DNA from 2 places in the Rhizobium sp. USDA 4016 genome. Region 1 is predicted to be linked to the other one. Evidence: predicted binding sites of a transcription regulator. Region 1 holds the regulator's gene; the other holds the start of a gene.

Region 1 (4,996 bases):
TGCTCATTGGTATGAACGCCTTCATCACAAGCCCGCCGGATGGTATCTTCGCGGCGTCGACGGCCCTTCCCAGCCAGATCTACATCTGGGCGGACAGCCCGGAGCGCGGCTTCGTATCGAGGACCTCCGCCGCAATTCTCGTGCTGTTGGGCTTCCTCATATTGATGAATGCAATCGCCATCTTCCTCAGGCAGCGTTTTGAACGCCGCTGGTAACGGAGTAAGGATTATGAACATGTTGACTGAAACAGCAGTTGAGAAGGCTCTGGAGCAGAAACTGAATACGAGCGCCTATAAGATGGTCGGCAAGACGGTGTCTGTCTACTACGGCGAGAAGCGTGCGCTTTTCGACGTGAACCTGAACGTCCGCGAAAACACTGTTACCGCCCTCATCGGCCCATCGGGCTGCGGCAAGTCCACGTTCCTGCGTTGCTTGAACCGCATGAACGACACGATCGACAATTGCCGCGTCACGGGCGAAATCAAGCTGGACGACGCGGATATCTACGATCCGGACATCGACGTCGTGGAACTCCGCGCCCGCGTCGGCATGGTCTTCCAGAAGCCGAACCCGTTCCCGAAGTCTATCTACGAGAACGTTTCTTACGGACCGCGCATCCATGGAATTGCGAGGTCGAAGGCCGACCTTGATCAGATCGTCGAAAGCAGCCTCCATAAGGCCGGCCTCTGGAACGAAGTCAAGGACCGCCTGCAGGAATCCGGCACCGGTCTGTCGGGCGGCCAGCAGCAGCGCTTGTGCATCGCGCGCGCCGTTGCCGTCAGCCCGGAAGTCATCCTGATGGACGAACCGTGCTCGGCGCTCGATCCGATCGCGACCGCCAAGGTCGAGGAGTTGATCCACGAGCTTCGCGAGAACTACAGTATTGTCATCGTGACGCACTCGATGCAGCAGGCAGCCCGCGTTTCGCAGCGCACCGCCATGTTCCACCTCGGCAATCTCGTCGAGGAGAATGACACCGACAAGATGTTCACCAATCCGGACGACCCGCGCACCCAGGATTACATCATGGGCCGCTTCGGCTGAGCTGCGGCGTTCAGGCTATTCAAGGACAATCCCAATGGCATCGACCCATATCTTTTCTGCCTATGACGAGGATCTGAAGTATTTGTCCCGCCGCATCTCGGAAATGGGCGGGCTTGCCGAGCAGATGGTGTCGGACGCCGTCCGCGCGCTAGTTAACGGTGACGCTGGCTTGGCCCAGAAGGTCATCTCCGACGATGTCGTCATGGATCACGCCGAGCGCGAGATCGGCGACAAGGCGATCGTCACGATTGCCCGCCGCCAGCCGGTGGCCTCGGACCTTCGCGAGATCATGGGCTCGATCCGCATCGCGGCCGATCTCGAGCGCGTCGGCGATCTCGGCAAGAACACCGCCAAGCGTGTCATCGCCGTGCAGAGCACCGGCGTTCCGCGCAAGCTCGCCCGCGGTCTCGAGCATCTTTCCGAACTGGCGCTGGTCCAGCTCAAGGAAGTACTCGACGTCTATGCCTCGCGTTCAGCCGACAAGGCGAAGTCGATCCGCGAGCGCGACGAGGAAATCGACGCGATGTACACCTCGCTGTTCCGCGAGCTGTTGACCTACATGATGGAAGATCCGCGCAACATCACCAGCTGCACGCATCTTCTCTTCTGTGCGAAGAACATCGAGCGCATCGGCGATCACGCCACTAACATTGCCGAAACGATCTATTACATGGCGACCGGCGCACAGCCGGAAGGCGAACGTCCGAAGGACGATACTGCCAACACCGTCGGCGCGGTCACGGAATGACAATTCCGAACCGGCCCTCAGGAGACAGAACCGAATGATCCCGAGAGTTGCAGTCGTTGAAGACGAAGAGGCACTGAGCGTGCTTCTTCGCTATAACCTTGAGGCCGAAGGTTTCGAGGTCGACACCATTCTGCGCGGCGACGAGGCCGAAATCAGGCTTCAGGAGCGCACGCCGGATATTCTGATCCTCGATTGGATGCTGCCGGGCGTGTCGGGCATAGAGCTTTGCCGCCGCCTGCGCATGCGCCCGGAAACGGAGCGTCTGCCGATCATCATGCTGACGGCGCGCGGCGAGGAAAGCGAGCGTGTGCGCGGCCTTTCCACCGGCGCCGACGACTACGTGGTCAAGCCGTTCTCCACGCCCGAACTCGTTGCCCGCGTCAAGGCGATGCTGCGCCGCGCCAAGCCCGAGGTGCTCTCCACGGTGCTGAAATGCGGCGATATCGAACTCGACCGCGAAACGCATCGTGTTCACCGCAAGAGCCGCGAAGTCCGTCTCGGCCCGACCGAATTCCGTCTACTGGAATTCCTGATGTCGTCGCCCGGCCGCGTCTTCTCGCGTTCGCAGCTTCTGGACGGTGTCTGGGGCCACGACATTTATGTCGACGAGCGCACCGTGGACGTTCATGTCGGTCGACTGCGCAAGGCGCTGAACTTCTCCAACATGCAGGACGTCATCCGCACCGTCCGCGGCGCAGGATATTCGATGGAAGCATAGCAGGGAGGCTGGAGAAGATGTCGGTGCGGGTACTTGTTGTTGAGCAGGACGAAGATCTGCTCGCGACACTGAAGCATGCTCTGGAGACAGAAGGGTATTCGGTGAACTGTCTTCACCCGCATGCGTCGCTGGTCGAGCTCGTTGCGTTGCGGCTGCCTGATGCGGTGATATTCGGTGCGCCGGCTCCTGGCTCGATGGCAATCTCGACATGCCGCCAGTTCCGGACAACTGGAGCGACCGCCCGCCTTCCGATCGTGGTGCTGCTGGACTCGGCCCTCGAGCAGGACCGGTTGGCCGTTCTCTCCGCCGGAGCCGACGACTGCCTCATAAAGGCAGTCTCCCCCGTGGAACTCCTCATCCGCTTGCGGAACCTCCTGCGGCGTCTCAATCCAGCGCTGCTGGAGAGCACACTGAAGGTCGGGGATCTGACGCTCGATAAGAACGCCCGCCGGGTTCACAGGCAGAAGAAGGAAGTCAAGCTCGGCCCCACCGAGTTCAGGCTGCTCGAGTTTCTGATGAAGTCCCCCGGCCGCGTCCACTCCCGATCGGAATTGAGGGCATCGCTGTGGGGTAACGATGCCAGTGTCGATGAGCGCGCTGTCGACGTACACATCGGGCGTCTCCGGAAGGGCATCAGTTTCGGCAAGGCCGATAAGGTGATCCGGACGGTGCGTGGCGCCGGCTACGCACTCGGCGACTTCTGATCCGGATCAGGTTCCTATCCTATCCCCGTCGCTGTGCGCACAGATTGAGACGCGCGATACAGCTGTTCGCGCAATACGTGTGTCACGTCGATTTCACGCGACTGCCTATATTAGGGTGTGCTTAGTCGCGCTGGAGGTGATTCCAGTCCGCCTTCGGCTCCCATACTCGCCTAAGGGCGTCAGACATATAATCCCGCTGGGATGAGGGTTCGGCCCGATAGGCCACACTCGTCCCAAAGTACAGCTAGTTTGGTTGAAGCGATTTGGAGTATTCCATGACGATCAAGACGGCGTTGTTGAGAATGTCCCTGATTATCGTTTCCGGGTGGGTCATGGTCGGCACCATCACCTTGGTGATGTTCCATTGACCAGCGAGGTGTAAACGGCATGCGGTTCCTGGTGTACACGAAAACGATCGCTGAACTCGATTATGACGAAGAGACGCGCGTCTTGACGATCATCTACCGGGACGGCCAACTGCGATCCGTTCCCCATGTCGATCCCAAGATCATGATGAAAATGGTTGCACAGCTTCCTCCGGAACGATCCCTCTACCTGATGCAGGCGGCGATCTGAACGTCGCGGGCAAGGCAAGGTGCGACCGCACCTGGCGTCAATGCATGGCCTCGATAAAGGCGCGGCGATAGAACGCGCCGAGGTTGATCCGTTCTGCAGCGACCGCCACAAGCTTCTTTTCGAGACGGCGCTCGAATTCCCGCGATCGGGCCGCCCGCGGCCTGCCGTGCGGTGTCGTAGGCTTTAACCGCATCCGTGGTCCGACGTCGTCGCGGTACTGGGCAAGCGTCATGGCGGCCTTGATCAGCAGAGTTCTTATCTGCGGACGGTGCTCGGCAGCGATGACGAGGCCAAACGACTTGATCAGGACAGGCTTCGGGACGGGCAGCTCGATCTCGTCGATGATGTCATTTCCCACTTGCGCTTCCTCGGCGAACACGAGGTATTGGTCCACCAGGTCATGAGCGGCCTCGAGGGTCTCGGTGTCCGGGCTGTACCGGCACCAGGTGTCACCAAAAGCACTCAGCGATCCGTATGACATCAAGAGCTCCTTTGCCCTTCAAATGAACGCGGAAACTGCCTGATTGTTCAAAAGGATGCCGCAAGTGGTGCGAAAGCGGCGCGGCTTCGCCACGATCATTTGCTCCGCGGCGGGATGGCCGCCGCGGGGCAGGGAGGCGCATTCGCGTAGATTCTCCATTTCATTTCGGCCCGTGGGGGCCAATGACGCTAGGGTTGTCATGAAGTGCATGGAATAGTTCCTACCGTCACTTCCATGGCAACGAGTGATTGCGTGCTAACAAGTGTGCAGCGTTTGCTAGCCATGGGACACAGGAGTAAACTTTCAAACGTGATGGACCGGGAGCGAGGTGGGAGCACTCGCGAAAGGAGGCCCGGTATGAGCAATGCGACCGTAAACGACACCCCGCGGAAACCGCCCCCGGCAGAAGCCGGTGTCATCTTCGCCGGCCATGTGCGGGAAGTGACCGTCCATGCCGACGTTCTCGCTCTGCTGCCCGATCCGGCAACTGCGCAGCCTTGCCTGGATATCGCAGAAGACGCCGCCCGCGCCATCCACGGCACCATGGCCGTGGCCCATGTCGGTGCGGATCCGGAACGGATGATCGCCGCGCCCGAGGAGATCGATCTGCAGATGCTGCGCGACCTGGCCGAAGGCTCGCCGCAAGAGCGGTTCGAGCGGGTCGCCCGCGCCTTCGAGGATTGGAAGCAGGGCAAGCCCAGCCGAGAACGGCTCCTTCTCGATGA
Region 2 (4,996 bases), 320 kb from region 1:
CGCGTAACGAGACGCTTTCTGGCAGAATCTGCCTGATTCGCTAACGTGACATCAAATGCGGTGATTTTGGGTCTGGCCCTAAGCGTACGTGCGGCCCAAGACAGGATTGAAGATCTGAACGACTCCATGGATGACAGCAACGACCTCTTTTCCGGAATGCCCCTGATGCCGAAGCAGGAGGCGGCCGCAAAGCCTGCCGAAAGGCCTGCTGCGACGGCCCCTGCGTTGCGCCCTGCCCCGGCAGCCTCGGGCCCGGACGACTACGGCGCGTCCTCCATCCGGGTTCTCGAAGGCTTGGAACCGGTGCGCATGCGCCCCGGCATGTATATCGGCGGCACGGACGAAAAGGCGCTGCACCACCTCTTTGCCGAAGTCATCGACAACTCGATGGACGAAGCGGTCGCCGGCCATGCAAATTTTATCGAGGTGCATCTCGACATCCAGGGCTATCTGACGGTCAGTGATAATGGCCGCGGCATCCCCGTCGAGAACCATCCCCAGGTTCCGGGCAAATCGACGCTCGAAGTCATCATGACCAAGCTCCATGCCGGCGGCAAGTTCGACGGCAAGGCTTACGAGACCTCGGGCGGTCTGCACGGCGTCGGCGTTTCGGTCGTCAACGCGCTGTCGGATTATCTCGAGGTTGAAGTGGCGCGAAACCGCAAGCTCTATCGCCAGCGTTTTTCGCGCGGCATGCCGCAGGGCGGTCTCGAGGAGCTAGGCGATGTGCATAACCGCCGCGGCACCCGCGTGCGCTTCCATCCCGATCCGCAGATTTTCGGCGACCATGCGAAATTCGATGCCGGGCGCGTCTTCCGCATGGCACGCTCGAAAGCCTATCTTTTCGGCGGCGTCGAAATCCGCTGGAGTTGCGATGAAGGCGTGCTCCCGGAAGGCTCGGAAATCCCGGATAGGGCAGTCTTCCACTTCCCCGGCGGGCTGAAAGACTACCTGCAGGCGACGATGGGCAAGGAGTTCACCGTCACCCGCGAAATCTTCGCCGGCAAGACAGAGAAAGCAAGCGGCCATGGTTCGCTCGAATGGGCGATCACCTGGTACGGCGGCGACCAGCAGATCCACTCCTATTGCAACACCATTCCGACGCCAGAGGGCGGCACGCATGAGGCAGGCCTGCGCATCGCGCTGACCAAGGGGCTGAAGGCCTATGCCGACCTGACGCAGAACAAGCGCGCAGCGCAGATCACCACCGACGATGTGATGATTTCCGCCGTCGGCATGCTGTCGGTTTTCATCCGCGAGCCGGAATTCGTCGGCCAGACCAAGGACAGGCTTGCGACCGTCGAGGCGCAGCGCATCGTCGAGAACGCGCTTCGCGATCCCTTCGATCATTACCTGGCGGACAATCCCAACGAGGCCGAAAAGCTGCTCGACTGGGTAATCGAGCGCGCCGAAGAGCGTCTGCGCCGCCGCAAGGAAAAGGAAGTCAACCGCAAGACGGCCGTGCGCAAATTGCGCCTTCCGGGCAAATTAGCCGATTGTGCGCAGAACACCGCTCAGGGCGCCGAACTCTTCATCGTCGAAGGCGACTCGGCAGGCGGTTCCGCCAAGCAGGCGCGCAACCGCGCCAATCAGGCGATCCTGCCTTTGCGCGGCAAGATCCTGAACGTTGCGAGCGCCGGCCGCGAAAAGCTCGGCGCCAACCAGCAGCTTGCGGATCTCGTTCAGGCTCTCGGCTGTGGTACCCGTTCCAAATATCGCGAGGAAGACCTGCGCTACGAGCGCATCGTCGTGATGACCGATGCCGATGTCGACGGCGCCCACATCGCGTCATTGCTGATCACTTTCTTCTATCAGGAGATGCCCGAGCTCGTGCGCGGCGGCCACCTGTTCCTTGCCGTGCCTCCGCTCTACAAGATCACCCAGGGTGCCAAGTCCGCCTATGCGCGCGACGACGCCCACCGGCAGGAGCTGATGGAAACGGAATTCAAGGGCAAGGCGAAGATCGAGATCAGCCGCTTCAAGGGTCTCGGCGAAATGCTGCCCGCGCAACTCAAGGAAACGACCATGGATCCGAGCAAGCGCACGCTGCTGCGCGTGGTGATCGATGAGGTCGATTTCGAAGGAACCCGCACCGCGGTCGACGACCTGATGGGCACCAAGCCGGATGCGCGCTTCCGCTTCATTCAGGAACGTGCTGCCTTTGCCGAAAATCTCGATATTTGAGCTTCCGCTATTTCACGGAACTGACGAAGAACCGTAACAACTCCGTCAAATAACCGGTGCATGAGAAGCGCCGCGAGCGGCGCGCCGTTCCTTCGGGGATTGGCCGCGCGGTTCGTTCCGCTCATCACCCCTTGCCAGCCGGATGTTTGCCATGATCAAGCGTTTTCTCGCGACTGCCGCTTTTGCGCTCCTGTCCAGCGCCGCCACTATCCACGCGACCGATATCGGCGCGACCTTCGAGACGTCCTGCCCCTTTGGCGACTGCGCGGCCGGCATCTCCCTCTCCTATCTCGGCGAATTCGTCATCCCGACAGGCCACGTGGAAAACGGTGTCGAATTCGGCGGCATTTCCGGCCTCGATTTCGACGCGGCAACGGGCCACTACATCGCCATCAGCGACGACCGCTCGGAAAAAGGCCCGGCTCGCTTTTACGAGCTCGCAGTCGATGTCGACGGCGCCCGCCTCAAGGGCGTTGCCGTCGTCAAGCAGGTGACGCTGAAGGACAAAAACGGCGAACCCTTCGCCAGGCGCACCGTCGATCCCGAGTCGATCCGGTTCGGCCGGGATGGCATCTACTGGGGCAGCGAAGGCGACGGCAAGGCGCTGATCGCCCCCTTCGTCCGCGTCGCTTCGCAGGACGGCGCCTTCATGCGGGAGTTCAAGTTGCCGGAAGGCTTTGCTCCGACAGCCGACAAGTCGACGGGCATCCGCGACAACCTCGCCTTCGAAGACCTTGCGATCGCGCCTTCCGGCGATGTCTTCGTTGCCATCGAGGCGGCGCTCTACCAGGACGGCCCGGCAGCTTCCCTTGTGAACGGCAGCCTTGCGCGCATCATCCGCTATGATGGGACGACCGGCGAACCGAAGGCGCAGTATGTCTATCCAATCTCGCCTATCCCACAGGCGGCGGCGAAGGCTGACGGCGGCAACGACAACGGCATGTCGGAGATCATCGCACTCGACGGTCACCGGTTGCTCGCCGTCGAGCGCAGCTATGCCCAAGGCGTCGGCAACAACGTGAAGATCTTCATGATCGATCTCGACGGCGCTACAGACATCTCGGCGATCGCCTCGCTTGCGAAGACCGATCAGCGTGTGGTTCCCGTCCGCAAGAGCCAAGTTCTCGATCTGCGTGCAGCCGGCCTGGTGCCGGACAATATCGAGTCCATGGCGATCGGCAAGGCGAAGGACGGGAGCGACGCGCTGATCCTCGGCTCTGACAACAACTTCTCGACAAGCCAGAAGACGCAGTTCTACGTCTTCAAAATACTGCGCCGTCCGCAATAGCAACCGAGGGATCGTCCAGCTAGTCGAGGCGGACTTCGATTTTCGTCTTCACCGAGTTGGCGAGGAAACAGAGCTCATGGGCCTCGTGATGGAGCTTTTCCTCCATTTCGCGGCTCGGCGCTTCGTCCGCATAGACCACGGCCGGCTTCAGCTCGACGCGGCCGACGAGCATTTTTCCGTCGACCTTCTCCATGATCCCGGTCGCCGTATCGAGATAGCTGTCGACGACGATGCCCTTCTTCGAGGCAAGCCACAGGTAGAACAGCATATGGCAACTTGAGAGCGCCGCGACATAGGCCTCCTCGGGATCGACGTTCTCGGCGATCGAGTACGGAAGCGGCACGTTGTGCGGCGATGCCGAAGCAGGCACCGAAAGGCCGCCATCGAAATTCCACATATGGCCGCGGCTGTACTTGCCGTCCGTGAAACTGCCCCCGCCGCGCTGCCATGATACTTCCGCTGAAAATTTCATCATCGTCCGAACGATCCTTATGAATCCTGATGCCCAACGTGCGGCCATTTTCACGGGCTAGCAAGGTTCGGAAGAAAATTCCGTCACATTCCGTACAGAGGTTTAAGATATCCCGTTGCCCTGACGACTTGGCGCACCTTCGATTGGAAGAGGCCGGCCCTTAGACGATCGATATGCTTGCGTCCGGGCTCCCAATGGCGCATATCCGTGATTGAGAAGAAGGAATAAAAAGCGACGTGAGCCTCTCGAGCAACAAGAAACTGCCTGGCGAGCCGCGGTGGCTTGGGCCTTCTGCGCCCACACGCACGCCGCTCATTCCCTCGATTTCCGCGGCCCGCTGGCTTTTGATCCTCATCGTTGCGGCAGGCGTCTATTTCTTTTACGGCTTCGTCGTTCCGGTTCTGGCCGCACTCGTCATCGGGTTTGCGAGTTGGCCCCTCTATCGCAGACTTCTTGCGCGCGTCGGCGGCAACACGACGATCGCGGCCACGATCGCGATCATCCTCATCGTGACCTTCCTCGTTATCCCGATCGGGCTTGCGATCACCTATACGACGGGCGAGGTGCGCGAATGGGTCGCCTGGATCATTCACGCCAACCGGCAGGGCGCGCCCACACCACAGTGGATCCTCGCTTTGCCTTTTGCAGGGCCTTATCTCGACGATCTCTGGACGAAATATATCGGCAGTCCCGGCTCTTTGGGTGAAGTCATCCAGGCTGTCAGCGGTGCCAATATCGGCAATATCTACCGCGCGGTTCTCGCAGCCGGCGGCGCGTCGTTCCACCTGCTCCTGACGCTGCTTTTCATGCTGATCGCGCTGTTCTTCGTCTATCGCGACGGCGCGTCCTTCTCGCGTCAGATCGACATGCTTGGCGAACGCATCCTGCCCAATCGCTGGGAGCGGATTTCGCGCGTCGTTCCGGCAACGATCAGTTCCACCGTTATGGGCATGACGCTGATCGCGATCGGCGAAGGCATCGTGCTCGGCGTCGCCTACTGGATCGCCGGCGTCCCCTCGCCTGTGACACTCGGCGTCCTGACGGGCATCATG

The links. The regulator PhoB, encoded in region 1, activates phosphate uptake and scavenging genes when phosphate is short. The targets are predictions, from matches to a motif close to TGTCATNNANCTGTCAT.
Region 2: ACZ9DP_RS24530 (esterase-like activity of phytase family protein) is a predicted target of PhoB. The motif match lies at 2,234-2,250, and genes of this name have one in related genera.

The regions. Positions count from the first base shown of each region.
Region 1 covers NZ_JBWCCY010000004.1:1,564,440-1,569,435, forward strand. The annotation lists gene pstA (phosphate ABC transporter permease PstA) at 1-215, shown strand, start outside; gene pstB (phosphate ABC transporter ATP-binding protein PstB) at 229-1,044, shown strand; gene phoU (phosphate signaling complex protein PhoU) at 1,079-1,792, shown strand; gene phoB (phosphate regulon transcriptional regulator PhoB) at 1,827-2,510, shown strand; gene ACZ9DP_RS22850 (winged helix-turn-helix domain-containing protein) at 2,528-3,214, shown strand; gene ACZ9DP_RS22855 (hypothetical protein) at 3,602-3,790, shown strand; gene ACZ9DP_RS22860 (hypothetical protein) at 3,828-4,271, opposite strand; gene ACZ9DP_RS22865 (universal stress protein) at 4,629-4,996, shown strand, end outside.
Region 2 covers NZ_JBWCCY010000004.1:1,885,190-1,890,185, reverse strand. The annotation lists gene parE (DNA topoisomerase IV subunit B) at 127-2,184, shown strand; gene ACZ9DP_RS24530 (esterase-like activity of phytase family protein) at 2,336-3,472, shown strand; gene ACZ9DP_RS24525 (OsmC family protein) at 3,492-3,947, opposite strand; gene ACZ9DP_RS24520 (AI-2E family transporter) at 4,181-4,996, shown strand, end outside.